2 regions of the Clostridium amazonense genome follow, and region 2 is predicted to be linked to the other one. Evidence: predicted binding sites of a transcription regulator. Region 2 holds the regulator's gene; the other holds the start of a gene.
What was found. The regulator Rex, encoded in region 2, represses fermentation and respiration genes when NADH is low (regulators of the CRP and FNR family bind a similar motif). The targets are predictions, from matches to a motif close to ATTGTTAANNNNTTAACAAT.
Positions count from the first base shown of each region.

Region 1: a site for Rex is predicted at 6,720-6,739, ahead of gap (type I glyceraldehyde-3-phosphate dehydrogenase). Genes of this name have one in related genera too.

Region 1 is NZ_JBWKMH010000033.1:159,279-169,474, forward strand. It holds gene AC07E4_RS15275 (MurR/RpiR family transcriptional regulator) at 1-215, opposite strand, end outside; gene mnmM (tRNA 5-(aminomethyl)-2-thiouridylate-methyltransferase MnmM) at 494-1,036, opposite strand; gene AC07E4_RS15285 (pseudouridine synthase) at 1,038-1,766, opposite strand; gene AC07E4_RS15290 (iron-containing alcohol dehydrogenase family protein) at 2,070-3,164, shown strand; gene AC07E4_RS15295 (hypothetical protein) at 3,216-3,380, opposite strand; gene AC07E4_RS15300 (nucleoside phosphorylase) at 3,483-4,241, opposite strand; gene recQ (DNA helicase RecQ) at 4,455-6,596, shown strand; gene gap (type I glyceraldehyde-3-phosphate dehydrogenase) at 6,991-8,022, shown strand; gene AC07E4_RS15315 (flavodoxin family protein) at 8,120-8,665, opposite strand; gene AC07E4_RS15320 (glycoside hydrolase family 73 protein) at 8,725-9,618, opposite strand; gene AC07E4_RS15325 (C-GCAxxG-C-C family (seleno)protein) at 9,761-10,126, opposite strand.
Region 2 is NZ_JBWKMH010000031.1:196,535-206,730, reverse strand. It holds gene AC07E4_RS13275 (hypothetical protein) at 231-392, shown strand; gene AC07E4_RS13270 (3-hydroxybutyryl-CoA dehydrogenase) at 431-1,282, opposite strand; gene AC07E4_RS13265 (electron transfer flavoprotein subunit alpha/FixB family protein) at 1,586-2,590, opposite strand; gene AC07E4_RS13260 (electron transfer flavoprotein subunit beta/FixA family protein) at 2,611-3,390, opposite strand; gene AC07E4_RS13255 (acyl-CoA dehydrogenase) at 3,404-4,543, opposite strand; gene AC07E4_RS13250 (short-chain-enoyl-CoA hydratase) at 4,758-5,537, opposite strand; gene AC07E4_RS13245 (redox-sensing transcriptional repressor Rex) at 6,570-7,214, opposite strand; gene AC07E4_RS13240 (ABC-F family ATP-binding cassette domain-containing protein) at 7,939-9,855, opposite strand; gene AC07E4_RS13235 (hypothetical protein) at 10,127-10,196, opposite strand, start outside.

The DNA.
Region 1 (10,196 bases), on a different contig from region 2:
CCTTCATATCCTAATTGATTTGCAAATCTAACTACGGTTGATTCACTTACACCAACACTATTTCCAAGCTTAGCTGCAGTCATAAATGCTGCTTTATCATAATGCTTTAATATATATTCAGCAATTAACTTTTGACCTTTACTAAGTCTTGGAAATTTCATTTGAATTAATCTCATAAGATCTTTGCTACTATTCTCCAATTTGCTAACCTCCATTCAACGAATATTTAAAATGTATACTATTTATTTTAAGTTCCCTATTATTTTAAACAATATAATATCTATTTGAAATTAAAACTATATAGTAAAGTTGAATTTTGAAACAGACACACATTCAAAATTTCAATTTATTAAATAATAGAATTGTTCTATATAAAATTTTAACATTTAATGAACTATATATCAATAAATATTTCATTTTTTCGTAATTTGAATTTATAATTTCACCATTTGTTCTTTTTGCAACTTAATGTTTTATAAGTTTTAAACCTTTTCTATTTCTTTTCAATAACAACAAGCCTCGGTGCAACCTCACTTCTATTCACAACTTTATGTAACATAACACCATATTTCTTTTTATCTAACTTCATGAAATATTCCATAAGTACGCCTTCTTCTTTTGCACCTTGTTCATGCCCTACATAAATAGCCACAGTCATTATTCCACCTGGATTTAATATTTGTAATGCACATTCTATACTTTTCAAACTACTTTCACAGTTAGTTGTGATACTTTTATCTCCACCAGGTAAAAACCCTAAATTATACATAACTGCATCTACATTTTCTTCTACATAATCTGAAATTTTACTATGACAATCTTTTATCAATGTGACTCTCTCATCACTATTCTTTTTGTAATTTTCTATAGCTACATCTTGAATATCAAAACTATATACTTTGTTAAATTTACTACTCAAAAATTTAGTATCATATCCATTTCCTAAAGTACAATCTATAGCAACATTTTTGTTTCCTACAAATTTATCTATTATATTCTGAGAAAGTTCACTTACATCACTTACATATTTAAACATGTTAAATTTCTCCCTTTAAATACTTCACTTCATTATCATTTAAAAATCTAAAATTTCCTTTTTTTAAATCTCCAAGTTTTATATTACCTATAGCTATTCTTTTAAGTTTTATAACTTTATGATTTATAGCATCACACATTTTTCTTACTTGTCTATTTTTACCTTCATGTATTATTATTTCCAATTCACAAGTTTCACTATTTCTATTTAAAGAATTCTCTTTTAAAATTCTGCACTTTGCAGGAGCTGTTATATATCCACCTATATCTACGCCAGTGCATATTTTTCTTATTTCTTCTTTATTAGGTATTCCTTTTACAGTTGCAATATATACTTTATTTTTTTCAACTCTTGGATGTATTACTTTATTATAAACGTCTCCATCGTTTGTAAGTAATATAAGCCCTGATGTATCATAATCTAATCTACCTATAGGATAAATTCTTTCATCAACACTTACTAAATCTATTATAGTTTTTCTTCCTCTTTCATCCTTAACCGTAGATACATATCCTTCAGGTTTATTAAGTGCTATATAAACCTTTCTTTCTTCTGGTCTTACATTTTTTCCATCCACTTCTATAACATCTTTTTCTTCATTTACTTTTATTCCAAGTTCGTTAACTATCTGTCCATTAACTTTAACTCTTCCACTTAGTATTATTTCTTCACATTTTCTTCTAGAATCTACACCACATCTAGCCATATATTTTTGTAATCTTTCTTCCACTTTTTCACATCCCATATTTAATATTATAAGTTTTCAACTTATATCTTTATCAAAATCTGCCAAGACTAAAATCTTACCAGTATATAAAATTTGTATTTATAATATATTTTCACAATCTTAAATTTAAAATTGAATTATGAATACATTTCATTTTCAATTTAAATAACTATACTAACTCTTATGAATTATAATAGCTTATTATTGAAAAATCAATTCTACATGATTTTTTTATTATTATAAAGGTTTTTTTTATTACTTATAGAAAATATAATATATTAAATATTAACTATGTAGGAGGAAAATATGAGTAACGATTTATTTTACATGCCAACTAAAATTGTGTCTGGAAAAGACTGTTTAAAAAAACACAAAGATTTAATTAGTAGATTAGGTAAAAATGCACTTATAGTAACAGGAAAACATTCTTCTAAGAAAAATGGTTCTTTAAATGATGTTAAATTTATACTAAATTCCTTATCTATAAATTTTGTTATATTTGATGATGTAGAAGAAAACCCTTCATTAGAAACTATAGATAAAATAGCTACTTTGGGAAAAGCTTCTAATGTAGATTTTATCATTGGTATTGGTGGTGGTTCACCTCTTGATTCTTCAAAAGCTGCTGGTGTGCTTATTAAAAATGAAAGTGCCAATTTAGATTCACTGTTTAATGATAGTAATTTATTATCACTACCTATAGTTGCAATTCCAACTACAGCTGGTACTGGAAGTGAAACTACACCTTATGCAATAGTTACCGATCATAACTCTAAAACTAAAAGAGGTATTATTCAAAGAGTGTTTCCTAAAATATCATTTTTAGATGCAACTTATTTTATGGAAACTCCTAAAAATGTAACAATTAATACTTCTATAGATTCTCTTTCACATCTTATAGAAGGTTATCTTTCAAGTAATGCAAATTTATTAAGTGATTCTTTAGCTGAAAAAGGACTTGAATACTTCGGACAATGTCTTGAATCTTTAGAAAAGAATACTATTGATTTTAATACAAGAGAAAAACTTGTATTAACATCAACTATAGCTGGTATGGTTATATCTCAATCTGGAACTTCACTTCCTCATGGAATGGGATATTCTCTAACATATTTTAAAGGAATTACACATGGAAGAGCAAATGGATTCCTATTAAAATCATTTCTTCAGTTTCATGAAGATAAACAAAAAGTTAACAAAATTCTTTCCTATTTAAACTTTAGAACATTAGATGCATTTGGAGATTATTTAAAATTACTTTTAGATGAAAACTTAACTTTATCTAAAGAAGAGATTTTAAACTTCTCACATTCAATGGCAATTAATACTTCAAAACTTAAAAATCATCCTTTTAAGGTGACAGAAAAAGATATTATAGATATGTATACCAATAGTTTATAAAACAAAAGGTACGAGTAACCTAAATTTATTCGTACCTTTTTTAAAATTTAATCATCTTTTATTTTTTTCATCTCTCATCTTTTTATATTTTTCTTCTGTAAGTTCTTTAAATGATTTAACATTCTCATCTTCATTTTTCTTTTTCTTCTTATAATTATTTAAGTGTTTATACACATTATAGTTATTTGCACATAAAACCTCTCCAATTTTTATCATATCCCTTATACACCCTCTTTTTATATTTACTATAGATATATTCGTATAATAAATATAAATGCTTGAGTTTTAAGGCTTTTTCTTGTAATTTATTTATATAAACTAAAATAACCAATCTATTATTACATCTTCGATAGCTTCCATAGCCCTATAAAATCCTGATTCAATCTTATCTTCTCCAAAACCTGGCTTCCACTTGTCCCACATTTCATCACTTACTACCAACAAGTTGCATACCTCTATATCTTTAACTATTCCAAAAACATACATAGCTGATGTTTCCATATCAACTCCATAAATATCTTCTTTTTTATACTTTTGAATCTTTTCTATGTCTTCTCTATAAATTGCATCTGTAGTCCAATGATTTCCTATATAATATGTATGTCTATTTTTTTTCATTGCCTTTTCTATTTTTTTCATTAAAACTTCTGATGGTATAGCCTCTTCATTTGCGTCTAAATAGTGATAAGACGTTCCTTCTTCTCTAATACATTTATATGGAATAAATAGATTTCCTATTTTTAGCTTTTCATTTAAACTTCCACATAATCCAACTCCTATTATTTTTTTTGCTCCTAATGCTTTAAGTTCTTCCATTATAGCTACAGTTGCTGATGCACCTATTGTACAATATACAAAGGTAACTAATTTACCATTGACTTTACCATTATAAACTTTATTTCTGTTTCCAAAAATATTATGTTTTGGCTCTACAGCAGCATACTTATTTTTCAGGTGATCAATAACACTTTCAAACCATGTAAGAATAACAAGTTCACCAACTTTTATGTCATCGTATTTTACCTTTTTAGTTGAAACTACATATTCAATATAATCCTCCGCTGAAAATCTCTCCATATTCCAAACCCCTCTCATTAAATTCCCCACAATTTATATAAATATTACAATTTGTTAATATTTATTTTACATATTATCATAATTTTCTATATATTTCAAACTTTGTATTTACTTTTATAATATTAATAAATTATTGTATTTATGTTTTATTTATTACTAATTTGGTCTATCATTATAAATAGTCAATAGTATAATTTATGAGGTGAATTTTTAATGAACAATGCTCTTAATGTTTTGAAAAAATATTTTGGATATAGTTCCTTTAGGAAAGGTCAAGAATCCATAATAAACTCTATTTTAAATGGTAATGATACCTTAGCTATAATGCCTACTGGTGGTGGAAAATCTATTTGTTATCAAATTCCTTCAGTTTTATTCGATGGAATTACAATTGTTGTTTCTCCACTTATATCTCTTATGAAAGATCAAGTAGACTCTATAAACTCAATAGGCATAAACGCTGCTTATATAAATAGTACTTTAAGTAATACAGAATATGAAATAATTAAAGATAAAGTTTTAAATAATACTATAAAAATTTTATATGTAGCACCTGAAAGACTACTATCACAGGATTTTATTATGATGATATCCTCTTTAAAAGTGTCTTTTCTTGCCATAGATGAAGCTCACTGTGTTTCTCAATGGGGTCATGATTTTAGATCAAGTTATAAAAAAATACCTGAATTTATAAATCTTTTAAATAATCGTCCTATTATTGCAGCTTTTACTGCAACTGCTACAGAAGAAGTTAAAGTAGATATAGTTAATCTACTAAATTTAAAATCACCTGAAATTTTTATTACTGGTTTTGATAGAGAAAATCTAAATCTTACAATAATTAAAGGTGGAGATAAAAAATCATTTATCCTTAATTACTTAAAAACTCATAGCAAAGATTCTGGAATAATATATTGTGCTACACGTAAAGAAGTAGAACATCTCCATGAGCTTTTAATTGCTAATGATATTGAAGCACTTAAATATCATGCTGGACTTTCTGATAATGAACGTTCCACTAATCAAGAAGATTTTATATATGATAAATCCAATGTAATTATAGCTACAAATGCTTTTGGTATGGGTATAGATAAATCTAACGTTCGATTTGTTATACATAATAATATGCCTAAAAATATAGAAAGTTACTATCAAGAAATAGGTAGAGCTGGAAGAGATGGTGAAGAAAGTGATTGTATAATGCTATTTTCTCCTTCCGATATACATCTTCAAAAATATTTAATTGATATTGGAACTTATGATGAATTTAGAAAAGTCAATGAATATAATAAACTACAACTTATGTCAGATTTTGTGTATTCAAATGACTGTTTAAAGAAATTTATATTAAATTATTTTGGGGAAGAATATGATAAAGAATGTGGAAAATGTAGTAACTGCCACTTTGAAGGAGAACTAGTTGATAAAACTGAAGATGCTAGAAATGTCCTTTATTGTGTATACGAAATGAAAAGACCTTTAGGTGTTACTACTATAGTAGACATTTTAAGAGGTTCTAAAAACCAAAAAATCCTACGACTTGGATTAGATAAACTAAATACTTATGGAATTATGCATAACTTTTCTAAAGATGATTTAAAAAACTTTATAAACACACTTATATCTCATAAATATTTAGAATCTATTCAAGGTGATTTTCCTGTTGTTGGATTAACTGAAAATTCTATTCCTGTTTTAAAGCGAGAAGCTAAAGTGATATTTAAGGAAATTAACACAAAAGAATTTATTTCTACTAATAATGAACTACTTACAATTTTAAAATCCTTAAGAAAATCTTTAGCCGAAGAAGAAAATATTCCACCATATATAATTTTCTCAGACAGTACTTTAAAAGAATTTAGTCAAAGGTTCCCTATATCTATAAATGAACTTTTAGACATAAATGGTGTTGGAGAACATAAAGCTAATAAATATGGGGAAGAATTCTTAAGTTGTATAAAAGAATATGTTGAGTCTAACAATGTAACTAGAAACTTTACATACTTAAAATCCCCTAAATCTAATTCTTCCAAAACTTCATCTACTAAGGGAAAAACCATTGATATTACTATAGATATGCTTAAAGACAATCCTTCCGTAGAGAATGTAATTAATGAAAGAGGTCTTCAGCTAAATACTATATTAGATCACATAAAAAAATATTTTTTAGAACATGGTAGCGAAGATTTACAATTAGATTTTACTAACCTTTATAATGAAGATAATGAAAGAGAAATTTTAGATGCTATATCTAAAGTAGGTAAAGAACGTTTAAAGCCTATAAAAGAAATAGTTAACACTAATATATCTTATGATGAAATAAGAATTGTATTATTCAAAAATTTTGCTGTTTAATATAGAAAATCTATATTAAACAGTGCTTCTTCATTCACGCTTATATGTAAAAATATAAATGTGATACACTATTATAATATATTTATATATTATTTCGTTACGTTTTTGTTAAATATTCTATTATTTCTGAATTTATTAACATTTATATACTATGCTATATATTATATAGCATAGTATATTTTTTAGCATTATAGAGCATTTACGAGTTTTTCATATATATTCAGTAGAAATTCATCATATTTTTAATTTTATTGTGATATACTTTATTTGATTTGCTAGTTAATATGTTGTACTATTTAAATATAGAGAACAACAAAATTTGAAATTTTAAAATATGAATTTAAATATAAAGCGTATTAATAATTTTTATTGATTAGTAGGGGGTAACTTTTTTATGATAAATGTAGGTATAAACGGATTTGGAAGAATAGGTAGAACATTTTTAAGGATTGCATGTGAGAATCCTGATAATAATTTTAATATAGTTTCAATTAATGCTAGAGCAGATGTTGAAACATTAGCACATTTATTTGTTTATGATTCTTGTTTCGGAACTTTCAAAGGTAATGTAAAAACAACTGAAGATTCAATGATAATAAATGGTAACGAAATAAAAATAACAAGATGTCAAACTCCAAAAGATATTCCTTGGAAAGAACTTGATGTTGATTTAGTTATAGAATCTACTGGAAAGTTCAAAACTAAAGAAGATCTTATGGGACATGTAGATGCTGGTGCAAAAAAAGTAATTTTAACAGCTCCTGGTAAAGATGAAGATATAACTATAGTTATGGGTGTAAATGATGAAGAATTAGATTTATCTAAACATACAATAATTTCTAACGCATCATGTACAACAAATTGTTTAGCACCTGTTGCTAAAGTTTTAAATGATAAATTTGGTATAGTAAATGGATTTATGACTACTATACATTCATATACAAACGATCAACAAATATTAGATAAAACTCATAAAGATTTAAGAAGAGCTAGAGCTGCTGGACAATCAATAGTTCCAACTACAACTGGTGCTGCTAAAGCTGTTGCTAAGGTATTACCTGATTTAAAAGGAAAATTAAATGGATTTTCTCTTAGAGTTCCAACTGCAGCAGTTTCAATAACTGACCTTGTTTGCGAAATTGAAAAAGAAGTTACTGTTGAAGAAATAAATAATGCTTTCAAAGAAGCTTCTGAAAATGAATTAAAAGGAATATTAGGTTATTGTGAATTACCACTTGTATCTGTTGATTTCAAAGGTGATAGCAGATCTTCTATAGTTGATGCATTATCAACTATGGTTAATGGTAAAATGATTAAAGTTGCTTCTTGGTATGATAACGAATGGGGATACTCTGCTAGAGTTGTAGATTTAGCAAACACTGTAGCTGAAGGATTAAATGCTGAAGAAGTTTCTAAAACAGCTTAATAATTGGTATAAAACTTAATAAGTTTTAAAAAAGCATCAGGAAATCCTGATGCTTTTCTGTTTTATCCATATATACTATTTAATTTTATATAAATTTTTATTTTATTATATTCTTTCCTATAGTATATATTTCTTCTAATGCCTTAGTGTTTTCTTTTACTGGCATATAATCATCTGTGCAAACACCATATGAACCTAAATACTCAATACCTACATAATCAAATATCTCTTCAAATGTTTTTTTAGTAAGCTCTGGTCCTAAATTAGGTGCTTCTCCACCATAAGTCATTATTAAATATGCTTTTTTACCTTTTCTATCCTCTTCACTTAAAGCATATGTTCTATCAATAAATGTCTTTAATTGAGCAGACATACTCCACCAATATATAGGTGTAGCAAATACTAAAATATCTGCTTCTTTAAATACTTCATAAAGATTCTGCATATCATCATTTTGTATACACTTACCTTCTCTTTTACAATAATTACATGCCATACATGGAGATATTTTATTTTCCTTAAGATAAATATTTTTTACATCTACATTTTCTCCACTTTCCTTAACTCCATTTAAAAACTGATTTAATAAAGTAGCTGTATTTCCTTCTTTTTTAGGACTTCCCATAAATGCTACAACTTTCATAATACTCCCCCACCTTTTCTTTATATTTATATTTTAAATTTTGTTATACAAATTTTATGTTATTGTTCAGTTTGAAGTTCACTATCTATTAGTTGAAGGTTGTATTCTCTTATTAGCTGAATTAATGATTTAGCATATATTTTTTCACCATTTTCATTTTCAGCTGTACTATATCCAGCCTTCTCTAAAGCTTTTGCCTGATTTATATATGTTTTTGCAATGAAAACTCCATTTTCTTCGTATCTTTTATTATTCTTTAAAAACTCTCCATGATCTATTATTGACTCTTCCTTAGTTTTATATTTTCTAAAGTTATCATTTATAGTAACATCATAAAATTCTTTAGTTTTTAAATTTATAACATCTCCTTTATAATTCTCAGAAGCTTTTATTCCAAATAAATTGTTTCCATCTGTTGCCAACTTAGATCTTCCCCATTCTGACTCTAAAATAGCTTGTCCTATTGTTATAGATGGCAAAATCCCATATTTTTTATAATTCTCTATTGCACCTTCTTTTACATCATTTATAAAGTTCATTTGTTCTGAACCCTCACTTAAACTTTCAGGTACTATTCCATAATATTCTAACTGATTCATATAATTATAAAATCTTTTCTTTTCAGTATTACTAAAATCTAATTCTTCTAAAACATGTTCTACTTTGAAAAGTTTTTCAGTATCTTTATTTATAAACTTTTTTCCAATTTCCTTTATGTCATTTTCTCCTACATTACTTAAGTTGTTATTATTCATAACTGCCAATATACTAGTTATATTTTTCCAATTTAATTGAAACTTATCTTCACCTATTTCATCTACGTACTTGACATAATTTATAACATCAAAGCTATTTAAATTTATGTCTTTTAACTTTAAATGTCTAATACCTAAAAATGTTGAAATAATTAAAATTACAATTACTATTAAAGTAATACCTATCTTTTTTTTCATTCTTTTTTCCTCTTTGCTTCTAAAAATTTATTCATTAGTTATATATTTCTTTATTCATTAGTTATATATTATAATTATATTAATTTTAAGTTACAGTTTAAAGTCATTTTAGAAAAAAATAAGGTAGGTATTGCTACCCACCTTATTTTATCTCTAAAACTTTATTTAAAGCCTCATAGGAATTATCTATAATTTCAGCACAGCTAACTTTATTTTGCTTTAATTCCTTACATATGCTAGTACCATACTTACCATTAATTTCTTGCATCAGCTCTTTTGCTATTTTTCTAGCTTCATTTGCTTCATTTGAATCTTCTCTGCCTCTTAAGTATCCCACTATAAGAGCTGCAGCATTTACTGCCCCACAAAGACTTCCTACTCCAAGACCTGTACCCATTCCACTTCCTAAAGATACTGGTATATTAGTATTATGTTCTTCATTATATGCTTTTATCATTGATTCTGCACAATTATATCCTTGTTTATGATATTCTGATGCTCTTAACATTTTAATCTCTTCCTTTACAATAATATTTTTATTAGTTAAAAATTTAATCATATATATATTATATTTTTAC
Region 2 (10,196 bases):
CGGTCTTTGATTTGGATACTCTTCTAAGTTCAAGTGGAATGAATTCCACCCTACTTTACCAATTGACAGTTGACAATGGACATTTGACAGTTATTGATGACACTATTCATTTCATTCATAGTCTCTTTATTTGTATTTTAATTGTGTAGACTGAATTCTCCCCTACAAAGATTGCTACATTAACTCATTACCCCTTCGTAGCTGAGACTTCAGTCTTGGCGGTTTTGGATATGGATGCATTACTCAAACTAATAACTTTCAATTGCAAGGTTAAAACCTCGCCTACAGGTTGGTTTGCACATTTTAATAAGTTAATAACATTTACCTATGTAAAAACAAATAAAGCCATTGATTTAGAATTTGCATTCTATTTCAATGGCTTTGTTTTTTAACTAACCCTATTATATTTTAAGAAATCTTCTTCAAACTATTATTTAGTATAGTCATAGAATCCTCTTTTTGTTTTTCTTCCAAGGTATCCAGCTCTAACATATTTTCTTAATAAACTGTTTGCTCTGTATTTAGAATCTCCTGATTCTTTATATAATACGTCCATTATAGCAAGACATACATCAAGACCTATTAAATCACCTAATGCTAAAGGTCCCATTGGATGGTTTGCACCAAGCATCATAGCTTTATCTATACCTTCAACAGTAGCTATTCCTTGGTCTAAAATTCCTATAGCTTCATTTATCATAGGTATTAATATTCTATTTACAACAAATCCTGGAGCTTCTTTAACTTCTACAGGTTCTTTACCTACTTCTGCTGCTAAATTTCTTATTGTTGTGAATGTATCATCAGAAGTAGCCATACCTCTTATTACCTCTACAAGTTTCATTGCTGTTGCAGGGTTAAAGAAGTGCATTCCTATAACTTTTTCTGGTCTAGTTGTATAACTAGCTATTTCTGTTATAGAAAGTGATGAAGTGTTTGAAGCAAAGATTGTTTCTGGTTTACAAATTTTATCTAATTTATCAAAGTAAGCTCTTTTAGTTTCCATATTTTCTGCTATAGCTTCGATTATTAAATCTACATCTTTTACATCTTCCATTTTATCAGTTCCAGATATTCTGCCTAAAATCTCATTTTTAACTTCTTCAGTCATTTTTCCTTTAGCAACTGATTTTTCTAATCTTTTTGTTATTCCTGGAAGATTAACATTGTTGTATTTCTCCATATTTCTTACTAACATAGTAACTTCATAGCCCTTAGTTGCAAAAACTTGTGCTATTCCAGCACCCATTGTACCTGCACCTATAATACATACATTTTTCATTGAAACTACCCCCAATTTTATATATATTTAAACATACCTTCGTCATAAAAAGACAAAAGTTTGTTTTAAATTTAACTAACTAAATTAAAAAAATTTAAGTTATTTCCCCATGATTGTCTAACACGTAATAATTTATATTTAATAAAACATTCCCCAATGTTTCAACATAAATATCTTACCGCTCTTTATATACTTATAACTTTTTAAACCCTATTTTTTACATATCCCTATTTCTATTTAACTTTTATTTTATAAGATAGAAATTGGAAACCCAATTTCTATCTCAATTATAATTTTAAAACCCTATTTTCTCATAGCTTTTAATTGTTCTACTAATTCTGGAACAATTTTTTTGTAATCTCCAACTAATCCGATATCAGCAACTTGCATTATTGGAGCATCTGCATCTTTATTTATAGCAATTATATAGTTACTATCTTGCATTCCAGCTAAGTGTTGGATAGCTCCTGAAATACCACAAGCAATGTATAGTTGTGGTCTTACAGTTTTACCTGTTTGTCCAACTTGTAATGCTTTGTCTATCCAGCCACTATCAACAGCTGCTCTTGATCCTGATAATGTTCCACCGATTTCATCAGCAAGTTCTTTTAATATAGCGAAGTTTTCTTTAGAACCTACTCCTCTACCACCTGATACTAATATGTCAGCTTCTATAATATCTACGATTTCTTTAACTTCTTTGATAACTTCGATAACTTCAGTTCTTATGTCATCTTTAGTTAAATCAAATTTAGCTCTTTCTATTTTAACTTCTTTAGAGTCATCTCTTTCAAGTTTTTCAAAAACTCCTGGTCTAACTGTAGACATTTGTGGTCTGTTATCTCCACACATGATAGTTGCCATTAAGTTTCCACCAAATGCTGGTCTAGTCATTAATAAGTTTTTGCTTTCTTCATCTATATCAAGGCCTGTACAGTCAGCAGTTAATCCTGTTGATAATCTAGCTGCAACTCTTGGTCCTAAATCTCTACCTATAAATGTTGCACCAATTATTATAACTTCTGGTTTAAAATCATTTGCAAGGTCAGTTATAACTTTTGCGTAACCATCAGTTGTATAGTGAGCTAATTCTTCTTTATCTGCTAATAATACTTTGTCAGCACCATGTGCAGTTAATTCTTTAGCCATACCTTCAACATTATGACCTATTAATAATGCAGTAAGTTCAACGCCTAATTTGTCAGCGATTTCTCTACCTTTTCCTAAAAGTTGTAATGCAACGTTTTGTAATTCTCCATCTCTTTGTTCTGCAAAGACCCAAACACCTTTGTAATCTGCTATATTCATAGTTTTCCCCTCCTATACTACTAAATTATGTGTTTTTCTTTTAATTTAGCTAATGCTATTTGAGCTTCTTCTTTTGGTGATAAATTAATTATTTCACCTTGTCCCTTAGCTTCTTTAGCCCAAGATTTTTTAACCTTTGTAGGTGAACCTTTTAATCCTAGAAGGGATAAATCAACATCTATGTCTTTAGCTGTCCACACTTTTATTTCTTTTTCATTTAATGAGAATATATTTTTTATATTCATATATCTTGGTTCATTTAAAGATTCAATTGCAGTTAATAGAACTGGTGTTTTAACTTTGATATATTCATATCCATCTTCCCAAGCTCTTCTAACTTTTAATCCGCCTTCGATTTCTTCAACTTCTTCAACATAAGTTATTTGTGGTATATTTAAGTGTTCTGCAATTTCTGGACCAACTTGAGCAGTATCTCCATCAATTGCTTGTCTACCAGCAAATATTATGTCATATTCTAATGTTTTTAATGCTCCAGCTAATGCGTGAGAAGTAGCTAAAGTATCAGCACCAGCAAATGCTCTGTCTGTTACTAATATACCTTCGTCTGCTCCCATTGCTAAAGCTTCTTCTAATGCTTTTTGTGCTTGTGGTGGTCCCATTGTTATAACTGTTACATGAGCACCATTTTTGTCTTTTAATCTTAATGCCTCTTCTATTGCATTTTTATCATCTGGATTTATTATTGAAGGAACACCGTCTCTTATAAGAGTTCCTGTTTTTGGATCTATTTTAACTTCATTTGTATCTGGAACTTGTTTCATACAAACAACTATCTTCATCTCTAATTACCCCCTATTTTAAAAGATTTGATGCTATAACCATTCTTTGAACTTGAGATGTACCTTCATAAATTTCTGTTATTTTAGCATCTCTCATCATTCTTTCTACTGGATAATCTTTAGTGTAACCATATCCACCAAAGATTTGAACAGCTTTTGTAGTAACTTCCATAGCTGTTTCAGCAGCAAATAATTTAGCTCTTGCAGCTTCTACTGTGTATGGTAATTTATTATCTTTGTTAAATGCAGCTTTATAAACTAATAATCTAGCAGCTTCTACTTTAACTTCCATATCTGCTATCATCCATTGTAATCCTTGGAATTTAGATAATGATCTTCCAAATTGTTTTCTTTCTTTCATATATTCTACAGCTTCATCTAAAGCACCTTGAGCAATTCCTAATGCTTGTGCAGCTATACCAATTCTACCGCCATCTAATGTTTGCATTGCTATTTTAAAGCCTTTGCCTTCTTTTCCAAGTAAGTTTTCTTTTGGAACTATACAATCTTCAAAAACAAGTTCAGTTGTAGAAGATGCTCTAATTCCTAATTTATCTTCAACTTTACCTATTGAGAAACCTTTGAAACCTTTTTCAACTATAAATGCTGATATTCCTCTAGTTCCTTGTGATTTATCTGTCATAGCAAATATTATGAATACATCTGCAACTCCACCGTTTGTTATGAATATTTTAGAACCATTTAATACATAATGATCTCCATCTAAAACTGCAGTTGTTTGTTGTCCAGCTGCATCAGTACCAGCGTTTGGTTCTGTTAAACCAAATGCACCGATTTTTTCACCTTTTGCAAGTGGTACTAAGTATTTTTGTTTTTGTTCTTCTGTTCCGAACATATCTATTGGAGTAGCACATAATGATGTGTGAGCTGATAATATAACACCAGTTGATCCACAAACTCTTGATAATTCTTCAACTGCTATTGCATAAGAAAGATTGTTTCCACCAGCTCCTCCTAATTCAGTTGAAAATGGAATTCCCATCATGTGATATTTTGCCATTTTCTTTACATTTTCCATTGGAAATTCTTCTGTTACATCTATTTCGGCAGCAAGAGGTTTAACTTCTGTTTCAGCAAACTCCCTTACCATTTGTTTTACAAATTCTTGTTCCTTAGTTAAAGAAAAATTCATAATTCCCCATTCCTCCTATTAATTTTTTTTGAAATGTTTTTGTAAATATAATAATCTAAAGACATTTTGCCGCAAAACAAGCTAACAAGAAGAAACAATTAAATCTATTTCGAATTATATTTAAAATTTAAATATAATTTAAATTCTGAAAATTTAAGATTTATTTTGAACCTCTCACATTAGCTAAATCTATTAACCCTATGTAGTTAAAGGATTACATATTTTTAAATACTTTGTCTCTTTTCTCTAAGAACGCACTCATTCCTTCTTTTTGGTCACAAGTGCTAAAGCACATTCCAAAAATTTCAGATTCGTATCTTAATGCATCTTCAATGTTCATTTGAATTCCATTATTTATAGCTTCTTTGCAGAAAGCTACTGCTTTTGGTGCATTATTTGCTATCTTTTTAGCCATATTCATTGCTTCATTCATAAGTTCTTCTGGTTCAACCACTTTATTTACAAGACCTATTCTTAAAGCTTCATCTGCTTTTATAATGTCACAAGTAAATATTAATTCTTTAGCTACGCCCTCTCCCACAAGTCTAGCTAATCTTTGAGTTCCTCCAAAACCTGGCGTTATTCCAAGTCCTGACTCAGGTTGTCCAAACTTAGCTTTTACTGAAGCTATTCTTATGTCACAAGCCATTGAAAGTTCACAACCACCACCTAATGCAAATCCATTAACTGCTGCTATAACTGGTTTTTTTAAAGTTTCAATTCTTCTAAATACTTTGTTTCCAAGTATTCCGAATTCCCTGCCTTGTATTGAATTTAAATCTTTCATTTCTGAAATATCTGCTCCAGCTACAAAAGCTTTTCCTTCACCAGTTATTATTACGGTGTATATGCTTTCATCTTTCTCAATAATTTCAATAGCATCATTTATTTCTTTTAAAGTCTCTGAATTTAAAGCATTCAATGCTTTTGGCCTATTAAGCTTTATGACAGCAATGTTTTGATCCTGTTCTAGGATAATGTTTTTAAATTCCATAAATGCTATCCCCCATGAATATTCCTATTAGATTTTGTGAATAATATAACAATTTTCTTAAAAAAATAATATCGAAGTTTCTCAACCTCATGTCTTATTATAGACCGAATGGTATATTTTTGCAACAGAGTTAATTATTTTTTCTGAATTATTTTAATTAACAAATAATTTGTTTGTAATTATCACTATTTCATTAAATTTTTTTCAAAAATTTTACCCACAAAGTTCCTAATATTAATATATTTACTTTTTTCAAATTTTTATTATAGGTTACAATCTAAGTTTTTATATAGCCTTTAAATGCTTTTCCCATAACAGTATAAATATATTTTCATTGTGTAGTTTTATTACTCTTTTATTCACAATATATTAATTGATTTTTCAAATTAAATTTCTAATGTCACTTATAATTAAATTAATTGGCACATTTAAATGGGTAGAATAAATTCCACCCTACTTCCCCAATTGACAGTTGACAATGGACATTGGACAGTTATTGATGATATTATTCATTTCATTCACAATATCTTTAATTGCTTTTTTATTAAAATCTCTTTCTCCTTTGTATCTGAGACTTTAGTCTTGGCGGTTCTTGATATGGATATAAAACCTAAATTAATACCGTGTAACAACAAGAATAAATTCTCGCCTACAATAATTGGCACAAATTTTATTTTTCCCTTCGTAGCCGAGACTTCAGTCTTGGCGGTTTTCGATTTTGATACTTACCTAAGTCCAGGTGGAATGAATTCCACCCTACTTTACCAATTGACAGTGGACATTTGACAGTTATTAAAATCTCTTTCTCCTTTGTAGCTGGGACTTTAGTCTTGGCGGCTTTTGATCTGTCTATACTCTTAAAAATAACACTGTATAATTGCATGATTGAAACCTCGACTATGGATTTTTCTCAATTCTTCTACATAAAAAAAATTTTAGCTGCTAGCTATAATACAACTAGCAGCTAAAATTTTAATTGATTTATATCTTCAACTTGATAAATTCACTTTGAATATTTTCAATTTTAAACTTTTAATTTTCTTCTTTTCTACGTTCATTTAAAAGATAACTTAAAGTCATCAAACTTTCACTTAAGTGAACATTTTCCACTATTACATCGTTTGGAACTTTTAAATCTATTGGAGCAAAATTCCATATAGCTTTTATTCCTGATTCAGTAATAACTTCACATACATCTTGTGCTCTTTCTTTTGGCACACAAATTATTCCTATATCAATTTGATTTTCTCCAATAAATCCTTCTAGTTCATCTATATCTAGTATAGGAACCTCTCTTATTTTTAGACCAATTAATTTAGGATTTATATCAAATATAGCTTTTACATCAAAAGACATCTTTTGAAAATAAGTATAATTTGCTATTGCTTGACCTATATTACCTGCTCCTATAATTACTATGTTATAATCTTTATCTAGTCCTAATATCCCTGATATTTGTGATAGAAGTTCTTTTACATTGTAACCATATCCTTGTTGACCAAAATCACCAAAACAATTTAAATCTTGTCTTATTTGAGATGCTGTAAATCCTATTTTCTCACTTAATTCATTTGAGGAAATTCTATCCACATCATTATTAGCAAGTTCCTTTAAATATCTATAATATTTAGGAATCCTTTTTATAACTGCCATTGATATATTTTTCTTTTTATCCAAGAAATCACCTCCAAAATATTCCAATCCCTTTGTAAAATACATGTTCAAATCTAGTTAAACATTATATGTTTCTATATTTGCATTATTTAATTTGTTTATCATTTAACTAATTCATCATTATCTTTGTTACAAAATCCACTTTTTATCTATGTATATATTTAAAAATTAAATCATCTATATGTCCTATTATTCAATAATACAATAAAAAAATATTTTTTGTATTGCTTTTTTTAATAATAACTTTTCTAATAGAGAATAAATTATTATTAAATATGGTTCTAAAAGCCACTTATTTACTTAATAATTTAAATTTTAATCATCTATTATATTTTAATGTTATACTTTTTCAATAATATATATGATTATGTAACAATAATTATCTTATAATTTAAAAATTCATTTTTTTTCACATTGTTTTATCAAACTTTGTTTATATTTTACCATATTCAATTAACTTTGTTTATAATATTTTTCAAAATTTTTATATAAATACCTCATCTTATCAAAATTTAGAATTATCTTAATAATTCTAAATTTCATTAAATTAAATTTGCTACTTAAATTATCTATAATGATTGTTATTTATTTAAAATAATGAATTAAACTGGCCTTTCAATTTTGAAATTCTATTTAATTATTTCTTCATTTTCTATTACTTTTTTATCTTTAAACTTTCTTTGAAATGAAAAAAGCATGTATTCCTACACGCTTTTTTTTTAATTAATTACTGTGCAACTTCTTCCCATTCTTCATAAAGTTTTTCAAGTTCTGCTTCTTTTGATGATATACTTTTATTAACTTCCTGACTCTTCTCTGGATTTGAATATATTTCTTCTAAACAAAGCATTTTTTGAAATTCATCTATTTCTTCTTCTGTTGATGCAATTTTTTCTTCTAATGATTTTATATACTTTTGTTTTTCTTTTTCCTTTTTTTCTTCTTCTCTCTTTTTCTTTTTATCTTGTTTTATTTGTGTCTTAGTTATTCCGCTAGTTTCCTCTTCATCTTGGAATCTAGCTGGATTACTTTTCTTTTCAATATAATAAGAATAATTTCCTAAGTATTCTTTAATTCCATCTATGTTAAGTTCAAAAATTTTACCTGCAACCTTATTTAAGAAATATCTATCATGGGATATAACAAGTACCGTTCCATCATAAGTTAATAGTGCATCCTCTAATGCTTCTCTAGATACTATATCTAAATGGTTTGTAGGCTCATCTAATAATAAGAAATTATTTTTTGATAACATAAGTTTTAAAAGATTTATTCTACACTTTTCTCCACCACTTAATTTTTCTATCTTTTTAAATACATCATCACCAGTAAATAAAAATGCAGCTAATGCACATCTTACTTCTGTTGTTGTCATGTCTGGAAACTCATCCCAAACTTCATCTATTATAGTTTTTTGTAAATCTAAATTAGATTGTTCCTGATCATAATATCCTATATTAACATTTTTACCTAAAACTTTAACTCCTGAATCTTTTTCAATTTCATCCATTATAATTTTAAATAAAGTTGTTTTTCCTCTTCCATTTTCACCTATAAGTGCTATCTTATTTTCTCTTTTTATATCCATATTTACATTTGTAAATAGAACTTTTTCACCAAAGCTCTTACTTAATTCTTCAATGTGTAGTACATCATTACCACTCTTTATCTTGGTCTCAAAAGATATTCTTGAAGCCTTCTGTTCTTTATGTGGTGCTTCTATTCTTTCAATTTTATCTAATGCCTTTTGTCTACTTTCTGCTGCTTTTATACTTTTTTCTCTATTGAATGATTTATATTTTTGTATAATATCTTCTTGTCTTTTAATTTCTGCTTGTTGAAGATTATAAGCCTTAAGAGCCACGTCATAATTTTTCTTCTTTAAATCAATAAATGTAGTATAGTTTCCATTATAAGATGCTGCTCTTCCCCCTGCTATTTCAATAGTCTTATTTGTTACAGCATCTAAGAAAAATCTATCATGGGAAATTATTATCATACTGCCTTTATAATTTTTTAAATATTCTTCAAGCCATTCTATTGCGTCTAAATCTAAGTGGTTTGTAGGCTCGTCAAGTAAAAGGATTTCTGGCTTTATTAATAATAATTTACAAAGTGCTACTCTTGTTTTTTGACCACCACTTAATATATTTATCTGCTTATCAAAGTCATTCTCATTAAATCCAAGCCCTTTTAAAACCCTTCCTATCTCCCCTTTATAAGTGTATCCGCCTCTATTTTCATAAACCTCAGTTAATGTTGTATAGTCTTTTATTAATTTATTGTGATAATCAGCCTTAGTTTCATCATAAGGTTCACTCATTTTTTGTTCTAGAGTTTTTAGCTTTTTTTCCATATTTAGAAGTTCTTCAAAAACTAAAAGAAGTTCACCAAATATTGTATTGTCTGACTCTAAAGCAAGATTTTGCGACAAGTAACCAACTCTTTTACTTTTATCTATAAATAATTCACCACTATCATACTCCATTTGTGATGTTAATATTTTAAAAAGAGTAGACTTACCAGCACCATTTGCGCCAATTAAACCAATCTTTTCACCTTCATTAATGCTAAAAGTAATATCTTTTAAAATAACATCTATACCAAAACTTTTATGTATATTATTACAACTTAAAACTATCATTTTCTGTCACCTCAAATATATATTAAAATCAATTGACAATAAGCAATTGTCAATTTAACTCATTGTTAAAATTAAATTTTATTTATAATCTTTTAAACTTAATAAGTTTCTCTCTACAATTTATTAAGCTTAAAAGTTCGTTTCACTTCTATTTTACTATAATCACAAACATATAACAAAGAAATTTAAATTACATAGTTATAACAATATAATAGTTTCCCACCGCACGATAAAGAAAAAAGCGTGTTTTCACACGCCTCTTCTATATAATTTATATTACTTGCAAGGTTGAAACCTCTACTACAGAGATTGGCACAAACTCTTCCCCCTTTGTAGCTGAT